Regions from separate parts of the Streptomyces sp. NPDC048671 genome, predicted to be linked through region 2. Evidence: riboswitches for the same ligand, from Rfam matches in the RefSeq annotation. Region 2 holds a riboswitch; the other holds the start of a gene.
What was found. Region 2 has a riboswitch for S-adenosylmethionine ahead of ACZ6S6_RS10240 (glutathione S-transferase C-terminal domain-containing protein). Riboswitches for the same ligand answer to the same signal wherever they lie in the genome.

Region 1 (7,439 bases), on a different contig from region 2:
GGTCAGCCAGATCCAGTACGGGCTGCCGTTCGTGGCCAGCACCCGGCTGCTCTTCTACAACAAGAAGCTCTTCAGTCAGTCGGGTCTCGACGCCCCGAAGACCTGGAGCGACATCGCCGGCGACGCCGCCGCGCTCAAGCAACACGGTGTGAAGTTCCCGTTCGCGCTGCCGCTGGGCCAGGAGGAGTCCCAGGCCGAGACGCTGATGTGGCTGCTCAGCGGCGGTGGCGGCTACACCGACGACGTCGGCTCGTACGACATCGACTCGGACGAGAACATCAAGACGTTCGACTGGCTGAAGTCGAACCTCGTCGACAAGGGGCTCGTCGGCCCCGTCGCCCCCGGCGACCTCAACCGGGCGAAGGCCTTCTCGGCGTTCACCAGCGGTGACGTCGGGATGCTCAACGGCCATCCGACGCTGATGCGGGAGGCCAAGAAGCAGGGCGTCGACGTCGGCATGGTGCCGCTGCCCGCCGTCTCCGGGCCCACCACCAGCTCGATGGGCGTGGCCGACTGGATCATGGGCTTCAAGCAGAACAAGCACCGGATCGAGATGGGCAAGTTCTTCGACTTCATGTTCAGCGACAAGAACGTCATCGACTTCGCGGACACGTACGACATGCTGCCGGTCACCGACAGCGCCTCGGCCTTGATGGAGAACGACCCCAAGTACAAGCCGCTGCACAAGTTCCTGGACGCACTGCCGAACGCGCAGTTCTACCCGTTCGGCAAGACGTCCTGGGCCCAGGCCAGCGAGTCGATCAAGAAGAACATCGGTGAGGCGGTCGAGCCGGGCGCGAACCCCGAGAGCGTGCTGGGGCGCATAGCGCAGGAGTCCACATCGGCGGAGAACGCGGAGTAGCGGTCCACGGGCCGCGCCATATATTGGCTGATATGACCGCCCCTCCTCCGAACGGCCCCGACGAGCCCGCCGCCCCGCCCCCCGGACTCTCCGACCGGGACCGGGCGGTGCTGGCGGTCGAGCGGCAGTCGTGGGCGGGGCCCGGGGCGAAGGAGCGGGCGATCAGGGAGCGGCTCGGCATCTCCCCGACCCGCTACTACCAGCTGCTGAACGCGCTGCTCGACGACCGACGGGCCCTGGAGGCCGACCCGGTCACGGTGAACCGGCTCCGACGCGTGCGAGCGGCTCGGCGAGAACGCCGGTGATTACGGGGCTGGGCCCGTGTCCGAGCCCTCCGGCGGCTCCCTCCAGCCCCTCCGGCGCCCGTGTGCGGCCCCTCCGCCGGCTCCCTCCAGCCCCGCCGGCCGCGCCGTATACCAGCCCGTCCGGCGGCCATCTCAAGCCCCTCTGGCCGCCGTATATCCGACCCGTCCCGCGGGCAAATCAAGCCCCTCCGGCGATTGAGGAGCGGGGTTCGGGGCGGAGCCCCGGTTGCGCGGCGACGGGTTTCACCGGGGGCTCCGCCCCCGAGCCCCCGCGCCTCAATCGCCGGCGGGGCTGGATGGTGCCGGTCACCTCAAGGGGCGGGGTTCGGGGCGGAGCCCTGGGGGTGTGGCGACGGGTTTCACCGGGGGCTCTGCCCCCGAGCCCCCGCGCCTCAAACGCCGGCGGGGCTGGATATGGCCGGCCACCTCAATCGCCGGCAAGGCTGGATGGTGCCGTCCACCTCAAGGAGCAGAGTCCGGGGCGGAGCCGGGTCGGGCCGACCGGAGCCCAGGTCGGGCCGCACGGGGCCCCGGTCGGGCCGCACCGAGCCCCGGTGGGCCGCACGGAGCCCAGGTGGGCCGCACCGAGCCCCGGTCGGCCGCGCCCAGCCCCGGTCGGGCCCACCGAGCCCCGGTCGAGGCCCACCGGCTATAGGCTCGGCGCATGGGCAGCCACCCGCACACCCCGCCCCTGCCGACACCGACGACCCCCGCCGGACAGGAGGGCCTCGCCGCGCTCCTCGCCCGTCCCGACCGTGCCGTCGTCGCGCTCGATTTCGACGGCACCCTCGCGGACATCGTCCCGGACCCCGAGCAGGCCCGCGCGCACCCCGGCACCGTCGAGGCGCTCGCCGCACTCGCCCCGCAGGTCGCGTCGGTCGCCGTGATCACCGGCCGCCCGGCCGGCGTCGCGGTCCGCTACGGCGGCTTCGCCGGGGTCGCGGGCCTCGACCACCTCGTCGTCCTCGGCCACTACGGCGCCGAACGCTGGGACGCCGTCTCCGGCACCGTCCGCGCCCCCGCCCCGCACCCCGGCGTCGCCGCCGTGCGGGCCGAACTCCCGGGCGTACTGGACAGGTTCGACTCCTGGCGCGGTACCTGGATAGAGGAGAAGGGGCAGGCGCTCGCCGTCCACACCCGCCGCGCCGAGGACCCGCAGGCCGCGTTCGAGGCCCTGCGCGGCCCCCTCGGCGAGCTCGCCGCCCGGCACGGGCTGATCGTCGAACCGGGCCGTCTGGTCCTGGAGTTGCGCCCCTCGGGCATGGACAAGGGCGTCGCCCTGACGCAGTACGTGCGTGAGACGGGCGCCGAGTCCGTGCTGTACGCGGGCGACGACCTGGGCGACCTGGCCGCCTACGCCGCCGTGGAGAAGCTCCGCGCCGAGGGCCCCGACGGCACCCCCGGCCTGCTGATCTGCAGCGGCGAGGCGGAGGTGCCCGAACTCGCCCAGCGCGCGGACCTGTTGCTGCCGGGGCCGGGAGCCGTCGTCGAGTTCCTGTCAGTCCTGGCGCAGCGCCTCTAGCTGCTCCAGGAACCACTGCTGCGGCGGCAGCGCGGTGGCCGCCGCAGCCAGCCGCTCCGTGCGCGCCGCGCGCTCGTCGTCCTCCATCGTCAGCGCCTCGTGCAGCGCGTCGGCGGTGGCGGACACGTCGTACGGGTTCACCGTGATCGCGTCGTCGCCCAGCTCCTCGTACGCCCCCGCCTCCCGCGACAGCACCAGCGCGCAGCCGTGGTCGGAGACGACCGGGACCTCCTTGGCGACCAGGTTCATCCCGTCCCGGATGGGGTTGATGAGCGCCACGTCGGCCAGCCGGTACGCGGCGAGGGAGCGTGCGAAGTCGTCCTTGACGTGGAGCACGACCGGGGTCCAGTCAGCTGTGCCGTGCGCCGCGTTGATGCCGTCGGCGACGCGCTGCACCTCGGCCGTGTACTCCCGGTAGACCGCGAGGTCCTGCCGCGAGGGGTAGGCGAACGCGATGTGGACGACCCGGCCGCGCCATTCGGGCCGCTCGTCGAGCAGGGCGCGGTAGGCGAGCATCCCGCGGACGATGTTCTTGGACAGCTCCGTACGGTCCACCCGCACGATCGTCTTCCGGCCGGGGCCCACCTGTTCGCGCAGCGCCGCCATCCGCTCGTCGACGTCCGCCTCGTGCGCGCGGCGGCGCAGGAAGTCCGCGTCGGCGCCGAGCCCGTGCACGCCGATGCGGGTGCGGCCGGTGCCGCCCAGGATCTCCGTGCAGCAGCCGATGAAGGCGTCCGCCCAGCGGCGGGTCAGGAAGGCCGCCCGGTCGGCGCCGAGGATGCCGCGCAGCACCTGCTCGGCGATGTCGTCGGGCAGCATCCGGAAGTAGTCGACGGGCGCCCACGGGGTGTGCGAGAAGTGGCCGATCCGCAGGTCGGGGCGGAGTTCGCGGAGCATTCCGGGCACCAGCACCAGGTGGTAGTCCTGCACCAGGACCGCCGCGCCCTCGCCCGCCTCCTCGGCGAGCGCCTCCGCGAAGGCCCGGTTGTAGGTCTCGAAGGAGGCCCACTGCCGGCGGAACTCCGCGTCGAAGACGGGTTCCAGGGGGGTCTGGTAGAGCAGGTGGTGGACGAACCAGAGCACCGAGTTCGCGATCCCGTTGTACGCGTCGGCGTGCACGTCCGCGTCGATGTCGAGCATCCGTACGCCCGGCTCGCCGACCCCGCGGCGCACCGCCTCGCGGTCGCCGTCACCGAGTGCGGCGCAGACCCACACCTTGTCGTCCACCGCGCTCAGCCCGGAGACGAGTCCGCCCCCGCCCCGTTTCGCGTCGAGTGAGCCGTCCTCGCGGAGCGCGTACGAGACCGGACCTCGGTTGGACGCGACGAGTACCTGGGCGGCGGCGGGCTGGGGGACGTGCTCGGAGACCATGCTGCGGAATCTAGCCCGATCCCGAACCGTCCAAACGTGCGTGCGGCGGTGCTCCGGTCACGCCGCGCGGCGCGAGACGTACTCCTCGATCTCGCGCATCGGCGGCCGCTCCTCGGTGTCCACCGGGTACGTGTGCGGGACGAAGCCGTGCTCGCCGCGCTCGAACTGGGTCAGCGAGGGGCGGACCAGATGCCCTCGGGAGAGCCGCAGCTGAGCGGTCCGGTAGATGGCCGCCGCCATCCGGCCGAGCGCCTGGCCGTCCTGGTGGCGGTGTTTCCTGACGCCGACGTCGACCTGCCCGAGCGCGTCCAGGCCGACCGTGTGCAGGGCGTCGACGAGCAGCCCCAGCTCCACTCCGTAACCGACCGGGAACGGCAGCTGTTCGAGCAGGGAGCGGCGCACGGCGTACTCGCCGCCCAGCGGCTGGACGAAGCCGGCCAGTCGCGGCCAGTGCAGATTGAGCAGCGGCCGTGCCACCAGTTCGGTGACCCGCCCGCCCTGGCCTGCGGTGTCCCCGAGGGGGCGGTCGTACATCGCCTTGACGAACTGCACCGAGGGGTCGGTCAGCAGCGGGCCGACGATGCCGGAGACGAAGTCGGCCGAGAAGTCCTTCAGGTCCGCGTCGATGAAGCAGACGATGTCACCACTGGTCACCAGGAGTGACCGCCAGAGCACCTCGCCCTTGCCGGGGACGGCCGGGACGCGGGGCAGGATCGCGTCCCGGTGGATCACCCGGGCGCCCGCCCGGCGGGCGACCTCGGCGGTGGCGTCCGTGGAGCCGGAGTCGATCACCACGAGTTCGTCGACCAGCCGGACCTTCTCCATGAGCTCGCGCCGGATCACCCGGACGATGTCCCCGACCGTCGCCGCCTCGTTGAGCGCAGGCAGGACGACACTCACGCTCCCGCGGCGCGGGTCGCCGTCCCTGGCGGCCAGGAGCTGCTCCAGCGGGCGGTCGGCGGAGGACCAGGAACGCCTGGTCAGCCAGCCTTCGACCTCTTCCAGCACGGTCGATACTCCCTGTATGTGATCCATCTCGCGGTTCGGACGACTATCTCAACAGTCCGGTGCTTCGGTTACAGTCTTGAACAACGCAGATGGCCGTGGCATGCCGGGGTCCATCCGCTGATAAACGCCTGGATCCATGGTCCAGTGCCACAGCGCTCATCCAGAGGGACAGAGGGAACGGCCCGTTGAAGTCCCGGCAACCATCCAGCCGACCGCGAGGTCAGGTGGGGAAGGTGCCAATTCCGTCTTGTGGCGAAATGCGTCACGAGGAAGATGAGGAGAAAGGGCCTCGCCATCATGGCTGTTCAGACTGTTGCAGCAAACACCGAATCCTCCGTTGATCTTGGTCCCGCCGCGGCGCTTTCCTGCCGCGAGTGCGGAGAGCGATTCGAGCTCGGCCCCCTTTTCGCCTGTGCGACCTGTTTCGGGCCGCTCGAAGTGGCGTACGACCTGCCGAGCGGCTCCCCGGACGAGCTGAAGAAGCGCATCGAGGCCGGCCCCGACAACATCTGGCGTTACGCGCCGCTGCTGCCGGTCCCCGCCGATGTCGCGGACAAGCCCAACCTCAACCCCGGCTTCACCAAGCTGGTCAAGGCCGACAACCTCGCCCGTGAGCTGGGCGTCACCGGCGGCTTGTACGTCAAGGACGACTCCGGCAACCCGACGCACTCCTTCAAGGACCGTGTCGTCGCGATCGCCGTCGAGGCCGCCCGCGCCTTCGGTTTCACCACGCTCTCCTGCTCCTCCACCGGCAACCTCGCCGGTGCGGTGGGCGCCGCCGCAGCCCGCGCCGGCCTGCGGTCCTGCGTGTTCATCCCGCACGACCTGGAGCAGGGCAAGGTCGTCATGGCCGCGGTGTACGGCGGTGAGCTGGTCGGTATCGAGGGCAACTACGACGACGTCAACCGCTTCTGCTCGGAGCTCATCGGCGACCCGCTCGGCGAGGGCTGGGGCTTCGTCAACGTCAACCTCCGGCCGTACTACGGCGAGGGCTCCAAGACGCTCGCGTACGAGATCTGCGAGCAGCTCGGCTGGCGGCTGCCCGACCAGATCGTCATCCCGATCGCGTCCGGCTCGCAGCTCACGAAGATCGACAAGGGCCTCCAGGAGCTGATCAGGCTCGGTCTGGTCGAGGACAAGCCGTACCGGATCTTCGGTGCCCAGGCCGAGGGCTGTTCCCCGGTCTCCACCGCCTTCAAGGCCGGTCACGACGTCGTGCGGCCGCAGAAGCCGAACACGATCGCCAAGTCCCTGGCGATCGGCAACCCGGCCGACGGCCCGTACGTCCTGGACATCGCCCGCCGTACCGGCGGCGCCGTCGAGGACGTCAACGACGAGCAGGTCGTCGACGCGATCAAGCTGCTGGCGCGCACCGAGGGCATCTTCGCCGAGACCGCGGGCGGGGTGACGGTCGGTGTGACGAAGAAGCTGATCGAGGCCGGTCTGCTCGACCCGTCGCTCACCACCGTCGTCCTGAACACCGGTGACGGCCTCAAGACGCTGGACGCGGTGGCCGCCACCTCGCAGGCGACGGCGACGATCCGCCCCAGCCTGGACGCCTTCCGCGCCGCCGGCCTCGGCACCGGCGGAGAGGCCGCCGGCGCCAGCTGACGGGCCACCGGCACCAGCTGACAGGCCCGCCGGCACCAGCTGACAGGCCGTCGGCAGCAGTTGAGAGGCTGCCGGCAGCCTCCGACCATCCGTGACTCCAGGAAGGGCACCCACCATGAGCGTCAAGGTCCGTATCCCCACCATCCTCCGCACCTACACGGGCGGCCAGGCCGAGGTCCCGGCCGAGGGCGCGACCCTCTCCCAGGTCATCGAGTCCCTGGAGAAGAACCACCCGGGCATCGCCGCCCGCGTGCTGGACGACCAGGGCAAGCTCCGCCGCTTCGTGAACGTGTACGTCAACGACGACGACGTGCGCTTCGAGGGCGGCCTGGAAGCGGTCACCCCGGACGGCGCGGGCGTCTCGATCATCCCGGCCGTCGCCGGCGGCTGCTGACCCCCGGGACCCGAGTGGTCCCGCTCCACCGCGTCACCGGAATCGCCCCCTCTGCGACAGAAGCGGAGGGGGCGATTCTGTATGGTTGAGCGCGGTAGAGTGTGGGAAGCCCCCTCTGCTGCCCGTGCCCCCCCCGCATATGTGAATGCGCCCGGCCACGACAAGATGCAGCCAAAGTAACTGAACTTCTTGCGCCATAAGTCGCCTTTGCCTGGCCCGACTTGCCCTGGAATCTCATGAGTTACTCATATTCGGGCGATCGGCGCTGCCCAGAATTCTCGTCCGATTGACCTGTTGCAGAGGGCAGTTGGGCAGATACATTCGGCCGCGGTCGACGCGTTCCGGCGCACGCACCCTCTCCTGACG
Region 2 (7,439 bases):
TCGGGCAGGACCGGCAGCGCGGCGGCGGCCCCGCCCGTGGGCGCCGCCGAGATCCGCAGCGCGGGCGGCCCGTGGCCGTCCCCGTCCACGACCGGTTCCAGGAGCAGCCGGTGCCGGGCCCCGCACCGCACGGTTACGGGACCGGTGGGCAGCCCCTCGGCACGGAGCAGTATCCCGGCCTCCTCCGCCCACCGGTCAACGGCGGAGCGGTGCAGTCGCGGCACGGGCACCGGCAGCCGCGGGTTCGGTGCGGGAGGGCCGTCGGCGGGCGGCCGGTCGGCCCCGGAGCGGCTCCGCAGCTCGTCGGCCCTGCGCGCGTCCCACAGGTGGCGGTGCAGGTCGAGGCGGAACCGCCGGTGGGGATGGGGGTGCGGGTGCCGGCGCGTACCGGCGTCGGAGAGGGATCCGTCCCACAGCGCGAGGCTGATCCGCTGACCGCCGTCCGCCCAGGCAGGCGGGGTCCGGACCACGAGCCGCACCGGGCGGGGGCTGTCACGGCCGCCGGCGTCGTACCGGGCCAGGGCGATGGTCAGCCCTGGGCGCAGCAAGCCGTCAGGAGCGATTCTCGGCAGGTGCCAGCGCAACAGGTCGGGCGCCAGATGTCGGAGATCGGCCCGGATCCGGGCCGCGAGGTCACGTCCGTGAGCGTGCGCCACGGAACGCAGATTCAGATCGGTGTCGATGCCCGCGGCGGCACATGCCCCTGCCCAGTCCCCGGTGGAACGGCGGGCGGTCGCGGTCTCGATCATGGAGGGCGGCACGGCGAACTCGCGCACGCGCAGCCAGTAGGAAAAACGGGAATCCCGGTTCGCGGTCTCAGTGAGCATCAGCACTCACCTTGCGCGGACGGGTCCCCCAATCTGTGAACAGAGTGAGTCATCATCGCGGTGATCATATCGCTGCCGGCACCGAACTGCCAGAGTTCTGGTCGAACTGCCGGGCTGCGGGGCTCAGTCGGGGAGCGAGAGCCCCATGGACACGCGCATCGCCGACGACAGCAGCCCGGCACGGACCCGGGTGGACCGGTACATCCGGTCCGACCGGAAGGAGATGCCGAGCGAACCGATCCGGTCACCGCTGTACACGGGCACGGCGACACATGTCGTACCGCGGGCGTACTCCTCCCGGTCCATGACGACCGGCGCTGCCGGTGCGGAGTCGAGCTGCCGCAGAAGCTCCCCCCGGTGCGTGATGGTGCGGGGCGTGAGATCGGTCAGCGAGTGCCGGGAGAAGTACTCGGCGCGCGCCTTCCCGTCCAGCTCACGCAGCACGCTCTTCCCGAGCGCCGTGGCGTGTCCGGCGTCCTGGAATCCGACCCAGAGGTCCACGCGTGGCGCCCGAGCGCTGTCGACGATCTCCATGACCCGGATCTCGCCCTCCTCGTACAGCGTCAGGTAGACCGCCGCCGAGAGATCGTTCCGCAAGGCCGTCAGGACGGGCCGGACGCGGTTCAGGAGCCCCGGCCCGTCGCGTCCGGGGACCAGGGAGGGGTGTGCGGTGGAGAGGGCGAACGCTCCGTCCAGCTCGGTCAGGTAACCGTCCCGCACGAGCGCCGTCAGCAGCTCCTGGACGGTGGCCAGGGGCAGCCCCGTCTCCCTGGCCAATTGCCGCAAGGGGACTTCCGCCGCGTGCGCCCCTGCCGCCTCCATCACTCGGAGAGCACGCTCGACGTACGCGGTGAGCTCGGGGCCGGCCTCGTCACCCATGCCCATAAGCATGGACCCGGTGCCGGAAGGCGGCAATACGTCCTGTGTACGGCCCTGACCTGGGGTGTCCGAAGCGATGAAGGGGGCTCGCGCGCTCCGGGACGGCTGACCGGAACGATCAGGAATGGAGAAGCGCGGTCAACGGGCCGCGGCTAGCGTGATTGCCAGGCACCGGGCGTCCGGACGCCGAGCGCCGGCCGCGACCGCCGATTCCGCGGCCTCGCCGCCGGCTCGGCGTTACCGTCCGCACCGGGCCGATATGACCCACGAACCACAGGAGCGACCATGACCAGCTCGACCACCCAGGGAATCAAGACCGTGCTGCACCCCGTGTCCGACCTGGCGGCGGCCAAGGCGGTGTACACGGCCCTGCTCGGTGTACAGCCGCAGGCCGACGAGTCCTACTACGTGGGTTTCGAGGCCGGGGGCCAGCACATCGGGCTGGTGCCGGCCGGGGGACAGCAGGGCATGACCTCACCCGTTGCTTACTGGCACGTGCCGGACATCGAGGCGAAGCTGGCCGAGGTCACCGCCGCGGGCGCCACCGTGAAGGATCCCGCGCACGATGTCGGCGGCGGACGCCTGGTGGCCACCGTCACCGACCCCGACGGCAACGTCCTCGGGCTGCTTCAGGACAGCTGAGACCCGACCCGAACCGACGGTCGGATGCCCACGGTGTTCATGACCGCGGGCGAACGCGTGACAGGGGGCCGCCGGGCGGGCCTGCGGCCGTCGCGCCACTCCGGACGGCACCGACGACCGGACGGGCAGGCGGACCGTTGCCACGGCCGCCCCGACGAAGTAGAACCGTGCGTACCGCCCTCGGCCGCTCGGATCGAGCCGGACGACGCCGACGGGGACCGCGATCACGGTCCCGGCCGGCAGAGACAGATGGAGAAAACGATAAACATGGCCACCAGGACGGACGCGCGGTCGCCCGCGCCGCACGCAGCCGACATCCACGACGTGATCCGCGTGCACGGCGCGCGCGTGAACAATCTCAAGGACGTCAGCATCGAGATCCCGAAGCGGCGGCTCACGGTCTTCACCGGTGTTTCCGGCTCGGGAAAGACCTCACTGGTGTTCAACACGATCGCCGCGGAGTCGCAGCGGCTGATCAACGAGACCTACAGCGCCTTCGTGCAGGGCTTCATGCCGACGCTGGCACGGCCCGAGGTCGACGTCCTGGACGGGCTGACCACCGCGATCATCGTCGACCAGCAGAAGCTGGGCGCCGATCCGCGCTCCACGGTCGGCACGGCGACCGACGCCAACGCGATGCTGCGGATCCTCTTCAGCCGGGTCGGGAAGCCGCACATCGGCCCGCCCAGCGCGTACGCCTTCAACGTCCCCTCGGTCCGGGCGAGCGGCGCCATCACCGTCGAACGGGGTGCGAAGAAGGCGGTGAAGGCCACCTTCAACCGCACGGGCGGCATGTGTACGCGCTGCGAGGGCCGGGGCAGCGTCTCCGACATCGACCTCACCCAGCTCTACGACGACTCCAAGTCGCTCGCGGAGGGTGCCTTCACCATCCCCGGCTGGAAGTCGGACAGCTTCTGGACCGTCCGGGTCTACGCCGAATCGGGGCTGCTCGACCCGGACAAGCCGATCCGCAAGTACACCAAGAAGGAGATGCAGGACTTCCTCTACCGGGAGCCGACCAAGGTCAAGGTCGAAGGTGTGAACCTCACCTACGAGGGCCTCATCCCCAAGATCCAGAAGTCGTTCCTGTCCAAGGACAAGGAAGCGCTGCAACCGCACATCCGGGCGTTCGTGGAGCGGGCGGTCACCTTCACCACCTGCCCCGAGTGCGAGGGCACCCGGCTCAGCGAGGGCGCCAGGTCCTCGAAGATCAAGCGGATCAACATCGCCGACGCCTGCGCGATGCAGACCAGCGATCTGGCCGCCTGGGTCCGGGGCCTCGACGAACCCTCGGTGGCACCGCTGCTCACCGCGCTGGGGCAGACCCTCGACTCGTTCGTGGAGATCGGACTCGGCTACCTCGCGCTCGACCGGCCGTCGGGAACGCTGTCGGGGGGCGAGGCGCAGCGCGTCAAGATGATCCGGCACCTCGGGTCCTCGCTCACCGACACCACCTATGTCTTCGACGAGCCCACCGCGGGCCTGCACCCCCACGACATCCAGCGGATGAACAACCTGCTGCTGCGCCTGCGGGACAAGGGCAACACGGTGCTCGTCGTGGAGCACAAGCCGGAGACGATCGCGATCGCCGACCACATCGTCGACCTGGGCCCCGGCGCCGGAACCGCGGGCGGAACCGTCTGCTTCGAGGGCACCGTCGAGGGGCTGCGGGCCGGGGACACCGTCACAGGCCGCCATTTCGACGACCGGGCGACCCTCAAGGACACCCTGCGCAAGCCCACCGGCGCGCTGGAGATCCGCGGCGCGAAGGCGAACAACCTGCGCGGCGTCGACGTCGACATCCCGCTCGGGGTCCTCGCCGTCGTCACCGGGGTCGCCGGTTCCGGCAAGAGCTCGCTGATCCACGGCTCGGTCTCGGGCCTGGACGGGGTGGTGTCGATCGATCAGGGCGCGATCCGCGGCTCGCGACGGAGCAACCCCGCGACGTACACCGGGCTGCTCGACCCGATCCGCAAGGCGTTCGCCAGGGCCAACGACGTGAAGCCGGCGCTGTTCAGCGCCAACTCCGAGGGCGCCTGCCCCGGTTGCAACGGCGCAGGCGTCATCTACAGCGACCTTGCGATGATGGCGGGTGTCTCCACCGTCTGCGAGGAGTGCGAGGGGAAGCGGTTCCAGGCCTCGGTGCTCGAATACCACCTCGGTGGCCGCGACATCAGCGAGGTGCTCGCGATGTCGGTGACCGAGGCCGAGGAGTTCTTCGGCGACGGCAAGGCCCACAATCCGGCCGCGCACCGCGTCCTGGGCAGGCTCGCCGATGTCGGGCTCGGCTACCTCAGCATCGGCCAGCCGCTGACCACCCTGTCCGGCGGTGAGCGGCAACGGCTCAAGCTGGCGACGCACATGGGCGAGAAGGGCGGCATCTACATCCTCGACGAACCGACCACCGGCCTCCACCTCGCTGACGTCGAGCAACTGCTCGGCCTGCTCGACCGGCTCGTGGACTCCGGCAAGTCGGTCATCGTGATCGAGCACCACCAGGCGGTCATGGCGCACGCCGACTGGATCGTCGACCTCGGCCCCGGCGCCGGCCACGACGGCGGCAGGCTCGTCTTCGAGGGCACGCCCGCCGACCTCGTCGCCGACCGCTCCACCCTCACCGGCGAGCACCTCGCGGCCTACGTCGGCGCCTGAGGGAGGCGTTGCCCGAGGTGCTGACCAGTACGTTGCGTTGAACGAGGCGCGACCGGGGCCTTGAACGAGGGGCCGACCGCGGCGTTGACCGGGGCCCTCGCCGGGGCCCCGGTACGTCCGGCTACGCGGGCCGGCGGCCGTCGTCCTGCTCCGGCGTGTCGGGGAAGGCGGGATGGTCGCGGAGGCGGCTCACGTACTCCCGGAGCCGGGGACGGTCGCCCAGGGTGGCCGGGCCGAGACGGACGAGCGCCACCCACAGGTCCACATCCGCGGCCGTCAGTTCCTCGCCCAGTACGTGGGGCCGCAGGGCGAGGCGGTGATTCAGCAGGTCCAGCGCCGCCGATCGCTCCGAGGGCGCGGCGGCCGGGGTGACGTCCCGGTCCAGCAGGTCACGGAGGGCGTCGATGTCCGCGGTGAGGTCCGGCGGGCGCAGAGCGGAGGGGCAGGCCTCGTCATGGCCGGACAGCAGGCCCGCGAGGTCGCGCAGGATGTCCGGGGTGTGGTTGCTGACGATGCGTCCGCTCCACCGGTCGCACAGCGCGGGCGCCGTCAGCGGTCCGTCGTAGTGGTGCATCGTGGCCTCGTAAGCGCTGCGCAGTGAGGCGAACGCGGCCGGTGTCTCGGCGGGGTGCCCCAGGAGTGTGGTGGCGACCGAGTCCTTGAGGCCGAGCAGGCCGAGAGTGATCGAGACGCGGAGCGAGCGCGGACAACTCGCCGACAGGAAAAGCTCGTAGCGGTGCGGTGCCGGGTAGAAGCCGCCGGCCAGACCGACGCCGATACGGCTGTGGATACGGGAGGGCTGCACGGCAGCCGCGAGACGAAGGGGCGCGGCGCACGGAACCGGCCCGGAGGAAATCGCGCCGCACGTGAGCGAGTTGCCCGTGCCTGAACTGCGCGAACCGGAGCTGCGTGAAGTGGGCTTACGTGAACTGGAACTGCGCGAAGCTGTCTCGGGCATGACTCTCCTATGGGAATCCCGGTGGGAATCCCTGCGGGAACGAGGAAGCCACCGCCGCCTTGTGGGCACCAGCGGCCGGATGTGGACTGACTGCGCTCTCGTACCGGTCCGGACTGGATCGAGCGGTCCGGTACGCGTCCGGAGTTTTCCGGGCTAGTAAGCGCTGGAGACACGCAGCAGATCGATGTGCAGGCGCCTCGTCAAGCCGTTCCTGGACAATTCCCACCGGTTCCGACTTCGGGGCTCGCGAGACGCGAGGCCACGCTTGTCCCGCCGCACCGGCGGGACCCGGTCGTCACCCGGGGCACCCCGTCGCGGTGGAAGGGTTGCCTGCCAGCGGGCCGGGGCCGATAACCACCTGAGCAGGGGAATCCCGCACAGGAGGCGCTGACAATCGTGACCGTCCATGTCAGTTTCGGTGCGCCACGTGACGCCGTCAAGAAGGCCGGACGGGCCGTCTCGCCTGGTGGTCACCGGCGTTGACAATTCCTTTCGGGCCGTGCCTAACTTGCGGCGCGGAACGGTCGTGAGCGTCGGCGGGAACCCACGGTGTGCCGGCCGGCAGCCCTCGTACAGCGGTGGGGTGCCCAGGTTCGGACCGGACCGGATGACGTTCGGCAGACGTGTAGGCCCCACGGGGCGGAATGGTGACGGTGAGAGCGATGGACGCAGCTGAGGGGATGGCTGCCTGGCGGTCCCGCGGCCGCGTCCTGCTGCTGTGCGCTGACCGCTCCGTCGACCTGCAGCGCGTCAACAGCGCGCTGTGTACGGTCGCTTCTCGCATTCTCTGTCAAGCCTGACGGCTTTTCGGGCCTCTTCCTTCTGAGCCCCAGCCTTCCGGGCCTCTGTCCTGCGAGTTCCTGACGTCCACCGCTGTCGCGGTGTGCCCTCTCCCCGCCCGGCCCCCGTCCCGTGCCGTGTGCCGCGTCGCGCCGATTCGTCCCCGATCGGTGCGGCGACGCCGCTGTCCGCGGTCCGGGCTGCCCGAATCCGCTGGAGCCCTCCGTGAGTGAATCTCCTGGCATCGCTGTGTCCTCCGGATCAGCGCCGCCCGCCGAGGCGGTCCCCCGCCGCCACCCGCCCGCCGCATCGAAGCCCCTGGCGGCGCAGCGGGTCCTTCCCCTCCTGCGTCCCGGCCGCTGGATCATCACAGCCGTCGTGCTCGTGCTGGTCGCCCAGATCGTCCACGGCCTGGTGACCAATCCCTTCTACCAGTGGGACCGGTTCTCGTACTGGTTCCTGCGGCCCACGATCCTCGAAGGCCTGCTCATCACCCTCGAAGTCGCCGTGTACAGCGCTGCTCTGGGGCTGCTCGGCGGTGTGCTGCTGGCACTGGCCAGGCTCTCGCCGAGCCCGGTGCTGCGCGCGGTCAGCTGGGTCTACACCTGGCTGTTCCGATCGGTGCCGCTGATCGTGGTCCTGCTGTTCCTCTACAACTTCAGCGCGCTCTACCGCACGCTGAGCCTCGGAGTGCCGTTCGG

Region 1: another riboswitch for S-adenosylmethionine. It lies ahead of thrC (threonine synthase); the one in region 2 lies ahead of ACZ6S6_RS10240 (glutathione S-transferase C-terminal domain-containing protein).

What each region holds. Positions count from the first base shown of each region.
Region 1 covers NZ_JBVJHB010000010.1:184,446-191,884, forward strand. The annotation lists gene ACZ6S6_RS21760 (extracellular solute-binding protein) at 1-862, shown strand, start outside; gene ACZ6S6_RS21765 (DUF3263 domain-containing protein) at 895-1,167, shown strand; gene otsB (trehalose-phosphatase) at 1,832-2,689, shown strand; gene ACZ6S6_RS21775 (alpha,alpha-trehalose-phosphate synthase (UDP-forming)) at 2,666-4,060, opposite strand; gene ACZ6S6_RS21780 (glucosyl-3-phosphoglycerate synthase) at 4,118-5,068, opposite strand; SAM riboswitch class I at 5,222-5,348, shown strand; gene thrC (threonine synthase) at 5,366-6,679, shown strand; gene ACZ6S6_RS21790 (MoaD/ThiS family protein) at 6,795-7,073, shown strand.
Region 2 covers NZ_JBVJHB010000004.1:288,650-296,088, reverse strand. The annotation lists gene ACZ6S6_RS10260 (hypothetical protein) at 1-827, opposite strand, end outside; gene ACZ6S6_RS10255 (IclR family transcriptional regulator) at 951-1,706, opposite strand; gene ACZ6S6_RS10250 (VOC family protein) at 1,992-2,348, shown strand; gene ACZ6S6_RS10245 (ATP-binding cassette domain-containing protein) at 2,616-5,000, shown strand; gene ACZ6S6_RS10240 (glutathione S-transferase C-terminal domain-containing protein) at 5,122-5,805, opposite strand; SAM riboswitch class IV at 6,215-6,360, opposite strand; SAM riboswitch class IV at 6,481-6,588, shown strand; gene ACZ6S6_RS10235 (amino acid ABC transporter permease) at 6,964-7,439, shown strand, end outside.